2 linked regions of the Hyalangium ruber genome follow. The protein of the gene in region 2 interacts with the protein of the main gene of each other region in a pairwise test. Links are inferred from orthologs where the notes say so. Each region holds a gene or a part of one and is shown on either strand. Other genes may lie near its edges.

The links.
Region 1: the proteins of dnaE (region 2) and rplL interact in binary tests that used the Escherichia coli proteins (3 or more experiments, as listed by UniProt). The link is inferred for Hyalangium ruber from one-to-one orthologs.

Annotation. Positions count from the first base shown.
Region 1 is NZ_JAXIVS010000012.1:310,765-313,724, reverse strand. It holds rplL (50S ribosomal protein L7/L12), read left to right. Parts: upstream 1-1,270; coding sequence 1,271-1,651; downstream 1,652-2,960. Other genes in the region: rpoB (DNA-directed RNA polymerase subunit beta), read left to right, coding at 1,829-2,960; rplJ (50S ribosomal protein L10), read left to right, coding at 656-1,177; rplA (50S ribosomal protein L1), read left to right, coding at 1-276. UniProt on the Escherichia coli protein: The binding site for several of the GTPase factors involved in protein synthesis (IF-2, EF-Tu, EF-G and RF3). Is thus essential for accurate translation.
Region 2 is NZ_JAXIVS010000006.1:63,285-67,941, reverse strand. What follows is about bases 228-4,373. They hold dnaE (DNA polymerase III subunit alpha), read right to left. Parts: upstream 3,998-4,373; coding sequence 428-3,997; downstream 228-427. Other genes in these bases: SYV04_RS18330 (sulfatase family protein), read left to right, coding at 4,241-4,373; SYV04_RS18340 (serpin family protein), read left to right, coding at 228-397. Also shown: more of SYV04_RS18340, read left to right, coding at 1-227; more of SYV04_RS18330, read left to right, coding at 4,374-4,657. UniProt on the Escherichia coli protein: DNA polymerase III is a complex, multichain enzyme responsible for most of the replicative synthesis in bacteria. This DNA polymerase also exhibits 3' to 5' exonuclease activity. The alpha chain is the DNA polymerase catalytic subunit.

The sequences.
Region 1 (2,960 bases), on a different replicon or contig from region 2:
ACGGTCACCATGGACGTGAAGAAGGCCATCTCTGATGCCAAGGGCGGTAAGGTTGACTTCCGCGCCGAAAAGGCCGGCATCGTCCACGTGAAGATGGGCAAGTCCTCCTTCACGGCCGACAAGCTTGAGGCCAACTTCAACACCCTGGTGGACCTCATCATGAAGCTCAAGCCGGCCACCGCCAAGGGCGTCTACCTGAAGGGCGTCGCCGTCTCCACCACCATGGGGCCCGGCATCAAGATCGACACCACCGAGATCCTCGCCCGGCACCGCTAGCCAGGCAGGCGGCCGCTCATGGGTGGGCTTTTTGGGCCCGTCTGTCAGCGGCCGAACATTCTGTCGGTCGAAAAGACTGGATCTTTGCTGAAGCCGGGGGTATAGGCCCCCGGCTTTTGCAATTCGGGCGCCACGTCGTTAGACGGGGTTCCCAACCCTGGTCCATGACAGCAGGGACCGAGAAGGCGGCGCGTCACCCGTTGGCAACCGGGCAACCGGTCGGGAGCGCGGTGTCCTCCTCGGTTCAAACGACCGCGAGGTCAGCCCTGCCGAGACTTGGAGGTGCGGTGTGGTGCCTCTCGAAGGCTCCTCTCGCTCTGCCACTTGGCCCAGGCATCAAGCCCGCCACACGGTGGGCCTCGTAAGGAGGTGAGTCAAGGTGCAGAAGAGCGAGAAGGAAGAAATGATCAAGGAACTCAGCGAAAAGTTCCAGCGGGCTCAGACCGCGATCGTCGCTGAGTTTTCCAAGTTGGACGTGGAGACCGTGACCAAGCTTCGCCGGAAGTTCCGCGAGGGCAAGGTCGAGTACAAGGTCATCAAGAACACCCTCGCCAAGCGGGCGGCCAAGGGAACGTCGGTGGAGGTTATCTCCGGCGATTTCACGGGCCCGGTGGCGTTGGCCATCAGCTACGAAGACGTCGCGGCCCCGGCGAAGATCCTCACCGAGTTCATCAAGGACTTGGAGACGATCAAGATCCGGAGCGCGGTCGTTCAGGGCCGGAAGGTCGATGTCGAGGGCGTGAAGGCTCTGGCGAAGATGCCGGGTCTGCCGGAACTGCGTGCTCAGCTGCTGGGGATGTTGACCCAGCCGGCCGGCATGTTCGTCCGGACGCTGGCGGCTCCCGGTGCGCAGCTGGCGCGGGTCCTCCAGGCGAACGTCGACAAGGGCGAGTCCAAGTAAACGAATCGAGAAGCATTACCACTGTCAACCTCCGGCCTTTTCTCCCCTCAGGGGCCATGGCCGGTTAGATGAACCAAGAAGGAAGATTTCAAAATGGCTGCAGACATCAACGCGCTGATTGACCAGCTCTCCCAGCTCACCGTCATGGAGGCGGCGAACCTGGTGAAGGAGCTTGAGAAGAAGTGGGGCGTTTCCGCCGCTGCCGTCGCCGTCGCCGCTGGCCCGGCCGCTGGTGGCGCCGCCGCCGCTCCTGTCGAGGAGAAGACGGAGTTCACGATCGTTCTGGCCAACGCCGGCGCGAACAAGATCAACGTCATCAAGGAGATCCGCGCCATCACCGGCCTGGGCCTGAAGGAGGCCAAGGACCTGGTCGAGGGCGCTCCCAAGACGGTCAAGGAAGGCGTCAACAAGGACGACGCCAAGAAGATCAAGGACCAGCTCACCGCGGCTGGCGCCACCGTCGAGGTCAAGTAGTTCCCTCAGGCAGCGCCTGGTACCGAGAAATTCCAGGCGCTACCTGACCGGATGAGCAGGCCGGCGCTCCCTGAGAGGGGACGCCGGCTTTGCCCATTTGACGATTCCAAATTTCTCGACGCCGCCGCGCGTTACTGAAGTTTGCCCCGCCCGAGCAGCCCCGTCTCCGGAGAACGAATGCCGACGCAGATCCAGAACAACTTCCGCGTGCGGAAGACCTTCGCCAAGATCGCGAAGATCATCGACATTCCCAATCTTATCAACATCCAGAAGCAGTCCTACGAGAAGTTCCTCCAGGCCGACATCGCCCCGGAGAAGCGCGAGGACATCGGCCTTCAGGGTGTCTTCAAGTCGGTGTTTCCGATCCGCGACTTCAACGAGACGTCCTCGCTGGAGTTCGTCAGCTACCACCTGGAGAAGCCCAAGTACGACGTGGATGAGTGCCACCAGCGTGGCATGACCTACTCGGCGCCCATCAAGGTCGTCGTCCGCCTGGTCGTGTGGGACAAGGACGAGGAGACCGGCGCCCAGTCCATCCGCGACGTGAAGGAGCAGGAGGTCTACTTCGGCGAAATCCCGCTGATGACCCAGAACGGCACCTTCATCATCAACGGTACGGAGCGCGTGGTGGTGAGCCAGCTGCACCGCAGCCCTGGCGCCTTCTTCGACCACGACAAGGGCAAGAGCCACTCGTCGGGCAAGCTGCTCTACAACGCTCGCATCATCCCGTACCGCGGCTCGTGGATCGACTTCGAGTTCGACCACAAGGACGTGCTGTACGTGCGCATCGACCGGCGCCGCAAGCTGCCGGCCACGGTGCTCATCCGCGCCCTGGGCGCCGTGCAGGACACCGCCAAGAAGAACCCGCTGACGTTCGGGGGCTCCACCGAGGAGATCCTCAACTACTACTACGCCACCGAGACCATCTATCTCACCAGCAGCACTGACTTCGAGAAGTCGGTGGAGCTGGAGCTGCTGCCCGGTCAGCGCGCCACGCGCGACATCAAGACCAAGACGGGCGAGCTGATCGTCAAGAAGAACCGCAAGTTCACCCGCGCCGCCATCAAGAAGCTCGAGGCGGCGAAGATGAAGACGCTGCCCATCGACGCGGACGAGCTCTTCACCAAGGTGTCCGCCTACGACGTGGTGGACGAGAACACCGGCGAGGTCATCCTCGAGTGCAATGAGGAGGTCAGCCAGGACAAGGTGGACGATCTCCTCAAGCGCAACATCAAGGAGTTCAAGGTCCTGTTCATCGACAACCTCAACGTGGGTCCGTACCTGCGTGAGACGCTGATGATGGACAAGA
Region 2 (4,657 bases):
CGAGGAGATCGAGGGGCGGCTGTCCGCGTCCTTCCTGGACAGCGTTCGCGCGGAGATGCAGAGCGAATACCTCGCGCTCGGCATCCCGAAGTTCAAGCTGGAGGGAGAGGTTCCCCTGACCGGCGCCCTGCAGACGCTGGGCATGGTCGACGCCTTCGGCAGCGAGGCGGACCTCTCGGGCATCACCACCCAGGAGCGCCTGGCCATCACCAGCGCTCGACACAAGGCCTTCATCTCCGTGGACGAGACGGGCACCGAGGCCGCTGCCGCCACGGGAATCACCATCGGGCCGGTCTCCCAGCCCGAGTCGATCATCGTGAACCGGCCCTTCCTCTTCCTCATCGAGGACGTGGAGACGAAGACCGTCCTCTTCCTCGGGCGGGTGGTGAAGCCCTGAGTCGCCCAGCCGGGACTCGGGCTGGGGCCACTACCCCAGCTCCACCACCTTCATCCCGAAGAGTTTGTCCACGGCGAGCAGCAGCTCGTCGCTCACCTGCACCTTGAGCCCAGTGCCCCCGATGAGCGCCTCGGCCTCATTGGGGAACAGCACGCTCACCGCCACCGGCGTGGCACCCGCGTACTGCTTGGCGATGGCCGACAGCTTCGTCAGCCGCTCCTCGGTGACCAGGTCCGCCGGCAGGCGCAGCTCCAGCCGCTTGGTGCGCTTCTCGCGCACCGCCTTCAGGCTCTGGATGTCCTCGACGATGAGCTCGGCGGTGGGCGTGTCCTCGTCGCGCTGGCTGATCTGCACCGAGCCCGTCACCAGGATGGGGTCATCCCCCTTCAGCAGCGTCTCCCAGTGCTCGTAGCCCGGCTTGGGCCCGCCCTTGGTCCACTTGCCGTCCTTGCCCATCACCGAGCGGCCACCCTCCTTGCCCGGGAAGCACACCAGCTCGATGGAGCCCGACAGGTCCTCCAGCGTCACCCACGCCATGCGCTTGCCCGTCTTCGTCGGCCGCTCGCGCAGGGCCGCGATGATGCCGCCCACGCTGATCTTCTCGTCCCGCCGCGCGCGCTGCACCGCCGTCACCGGCCGGGCGTAGCGCTTGAGCTCCTTCTCGTACTGGTGCAGCGGGTGGCCCGACACGTAGAAGCCGATGGCCTCCTTCTCGAAGGACAGCCGCTCCTTCTCCGGCCACTCCTCCACCTGCACGTACTCGTCCTTGAGCGCGCCGGCCCCGCCGCCACTCGTGGCCGGCCCCGCCAGCATGCCGAACAGCGAACTCTGCCCGGCCGCCTTGTCCTTCTGGCTGGACGAGCCGCGGTTCATCGCCTTCTCAATCGTCTCGAAGAGCTGGCGGCGCGGGCGCTTCTCGAAGTCGAACGCGCCAGCCTTCACCAGCGCCTCCAGCACCTTGCGGTTGACGCGCCGGCTGTCCACGCGCTCGCAGAAGTCGAACAGGCTCTTGAAGGGCCCTTCCTTGCGCGCCTCGACGATGGCCTCGATGGCGCCCTCGCCCACGCCCTTGATGGCGCCCAGGCCGAAGCGGATCTTCCCCTCCACCGCGCCGAAGGCCATGTCCGACAGGTTCACGTCCGGCGGCAGCACCTGGAGGCCCGACTCGCGCGCCTCGCCGATGTGCCGCACCACCTTGTCGGTGTTGTCCTTCTCGCTGGTGAGAAGGGCGGCCATGAACTCCACCGGGTAGTGGGCCTTGAGCCACGCCGTGTGGATGGTGATGAGGCCGTAGGCGGCCGAGTGGCTCTTGTTGAAGCCGTACTCGGCGAACTTCTCCATCAGGTCGAAGATCTCGCCGGCCACCTTCAGGTCGACGTTGCCCTTCTTGCAACCCTCGAGGAAGCCGGCGCGCTCGGCCTGCATCACCTCGGCCTTCTTCTTGCCCATCGCGCGGCGCAGCAGGTCCGCGCGACCCAGGGTGTAGCCTCCCAGCACCTGGGAGATCTGCATCACCTGTTCCTGGTAGACGATGACGCCGTAGGTGTCCTTGAGCACCGGCTCCAGCGCCGGGTGCGGGTACACCACCGGCTCGCGGCCGTGCTTGCGGTTGATGAAGACGTCCACCATGCCCGAGTCGAGCGGACCCGGGCGGTAGAGCGCGCCGGCGGCGATGACGTCCTCGAAGCACGTCGGCTTGAGCTTCATCACCATTTCGGTGAAGCCGCTCGACTCCATCTGGAACACGCCCGCCGTGTCGCCCTGGGCCATCAGCGCCCACATCTTCTCGTCATGCAGGGGGATGTCGTTGCGCTCGAGCGGCTTCTCCTTGGGGTGGTTGCGGTTGATGAGATCCAGCGCGTTCTGGATCACCGTGAGCGTCTTGAGCCCGAGGAAGTCGAACTTCACCAGGCCCGCGGCCTCCACCTCGTCCTTGGCGAACTGGGTGATGAGCGTCTTCTCACCGGGCGGCTGGTAGACGGGGACGAACTCCCACAGCGGCTTGTCGGCGATGACGACGCCGGCGGCGTGCATGCCGGGCTGGCGGTGCAGGCCCTCCAGCGCCAGGGCGATCTCCAACACGTCCTTGGTGGTGACTGGCTTGCCTTCCACCTCGCCGATGTTGGTGGGCTTCTCGATCATCTCCTTGAGGCGAGGCTCCTGCTCGATGGCCTCCTTCAGGGTGATGTTGAGCACCTCGGGCACCAGCTTGGCGATGCGGTCCCCCTCGCTGAAGGGCAGCGCGAAGACGCGGCACACGTCGCGCAGCACGCTCTTGGCCTTCAAGCTGCCGAAGGTGATGATCTGCCCGACGTTCTTCTCGCCGTACTTGTGCGAGACGTACTGAATGACCTCGTCGCGCCGGTCCTGGCAGAAGTCGATATCGAAGTCCGGCATCGACACGCGCTCGGGGTTGAGGAAGCGCTCGAAGAGCAGGTTGTACGGGAGCGGATCCAGGTCGGTGATGCGCAGCGCGTACGCCACCAGCGAGCCCGCGCCCGAGCCACGGCCCGGCCCCACGGGGATGTTGTTCTTCTTCGCCCAGTTGATGAAGTCCTGGACGATGAGGAAGTAGCCGCTGAAGCCCATCTTCTGGATGACGCCCAGCTCCAGGTTGAGGCGGGCGCGGTACTGGTCCGGATCGATGGGGTAGGAGACCTTGGCCGCGTGCAGCTCCTTGAAGCGCTGGTGCAGCCCCTCGAAGGCCAGCTCCGCCATGAAGCTGTCCGGCGTGTGGCTGTCGGGCACCTTGAAGGTGGGCAGCATGGGCTTGCCCAGCTTGAGCTCCAGGTTGCACTGCTCGGCGATGCGCTGGGTGTTGTGGACGGCCTCGGGGATGTCCTTGAAGAACTCCAGCATCTCCTCGGGGCTGGTGACGTAGAGCTTGTCCGTGGAGTGCTTCATGCGCTTGCCATCCGCCAGCGTCTTTCCGCTGGCGATGCACATGAGCAGCTCGTGCGCCCGCGCATCCTCGCGCTTGATGTAGTGCGCGTCCGCCGTGGCGCACAGCGGGATGTCGAGGTCCCGGCTCAGCTGCTTGAGGTTCTCGTTGGCCTTGTCCTGCTCGGGCATCCCGTTGGACTGCACCTCGAGGAAGAAGTGGCCCGGCTCGAAGATGTTCTTGTACTCGAGCGCCGCCTTGCGGGCGTGGTCCATGTCCCCGCGGAAGCACGCGCTGGTGACTTCACCGCCCAGGCACGCGGTGAGCGCGAAGAGGCCCTTGCTGTGCTCGGCCAGCATCTTCTTGTCGATGCGCGGGTGGTAGTAGAAGCCTTCCATGTACGCCATGGAGGCCAGGTAGCGCAGGTTGGCGTAGCCCTCGGCGTTCTGGGCCACGAGGATGAGGTGGTGGGCCACCTTCTCGGTGCGGTCCTCGCGACCCTTGGTGCCGGCGACGTAGGCCTCCATGCCGACGATGGGCTTGATTCCCGCGTCCTTCGCCTTCTTGTAGAAGTCGATGGTGGCGAACATGTTGCCGTGGTCCGTCACGGCCACGCTCGACATCCCCTTCTCTTTCACCGTCTTGATGAGGTCCTTCATCCGGATGGCGCCATCCAGGAGGGAGTAGAGGGTGTGCAGGTGGAGATGGGTAAAAGACATGGCGGTAGTGACGTCCTGCGAGCGAAGAGGCGAGCGAACGATAGGACCCCAGACAGCGGGCCGCTAGTACGACCTGAGGAGGCGCCCAGGCCAAGAAGTCGGCCTCCGGCACGATTTGTGCCATGCCACCGTTGGAGCTGGAAGAGGTAACTTCCAGGGTCGGCTGGCGCTCGAAAGAATGCCTCCTTCCCGTTGATTCGGCGTCATTTCCACTTGAACTCCCGCTATTCGCGAAAGCCGACCGTGCCTGTCTCGTTGGGACGTGCCCTCCTGCTCGGTTGCCGGGCGGGCCTGCTGGTGTTCCTGGCGCTCTACACACTGTGCGCTGTCCTCAACATGAAGCTCGGCTACCAGGGCAACGCGAGCCGCCTGCTGGAGGAGTGGGTGTGGAGCGAGTTCCGGGGCGTGGTGCTGGGACAGGTGGGACGACTCATCCTGGCGTACACGGTGATGGGGCTCGCACTGGGAGCGTGGCTGGGCGCCGGGCTGTGGGCGGTGGGCGTCAGCCGCCGGGCCCTCTTCTGGGGGAGCGCGCTCGCGTGCCTCGCGGTGGAGGTGCCCCTGGTGCTGGCGGACCTGGCACACCATCCGCACCTGTACGCGGCCACGTTGTACGAGCGCGCGGGGTGGACTCAATCGCTGCTGCTCGCGATGAGTGGC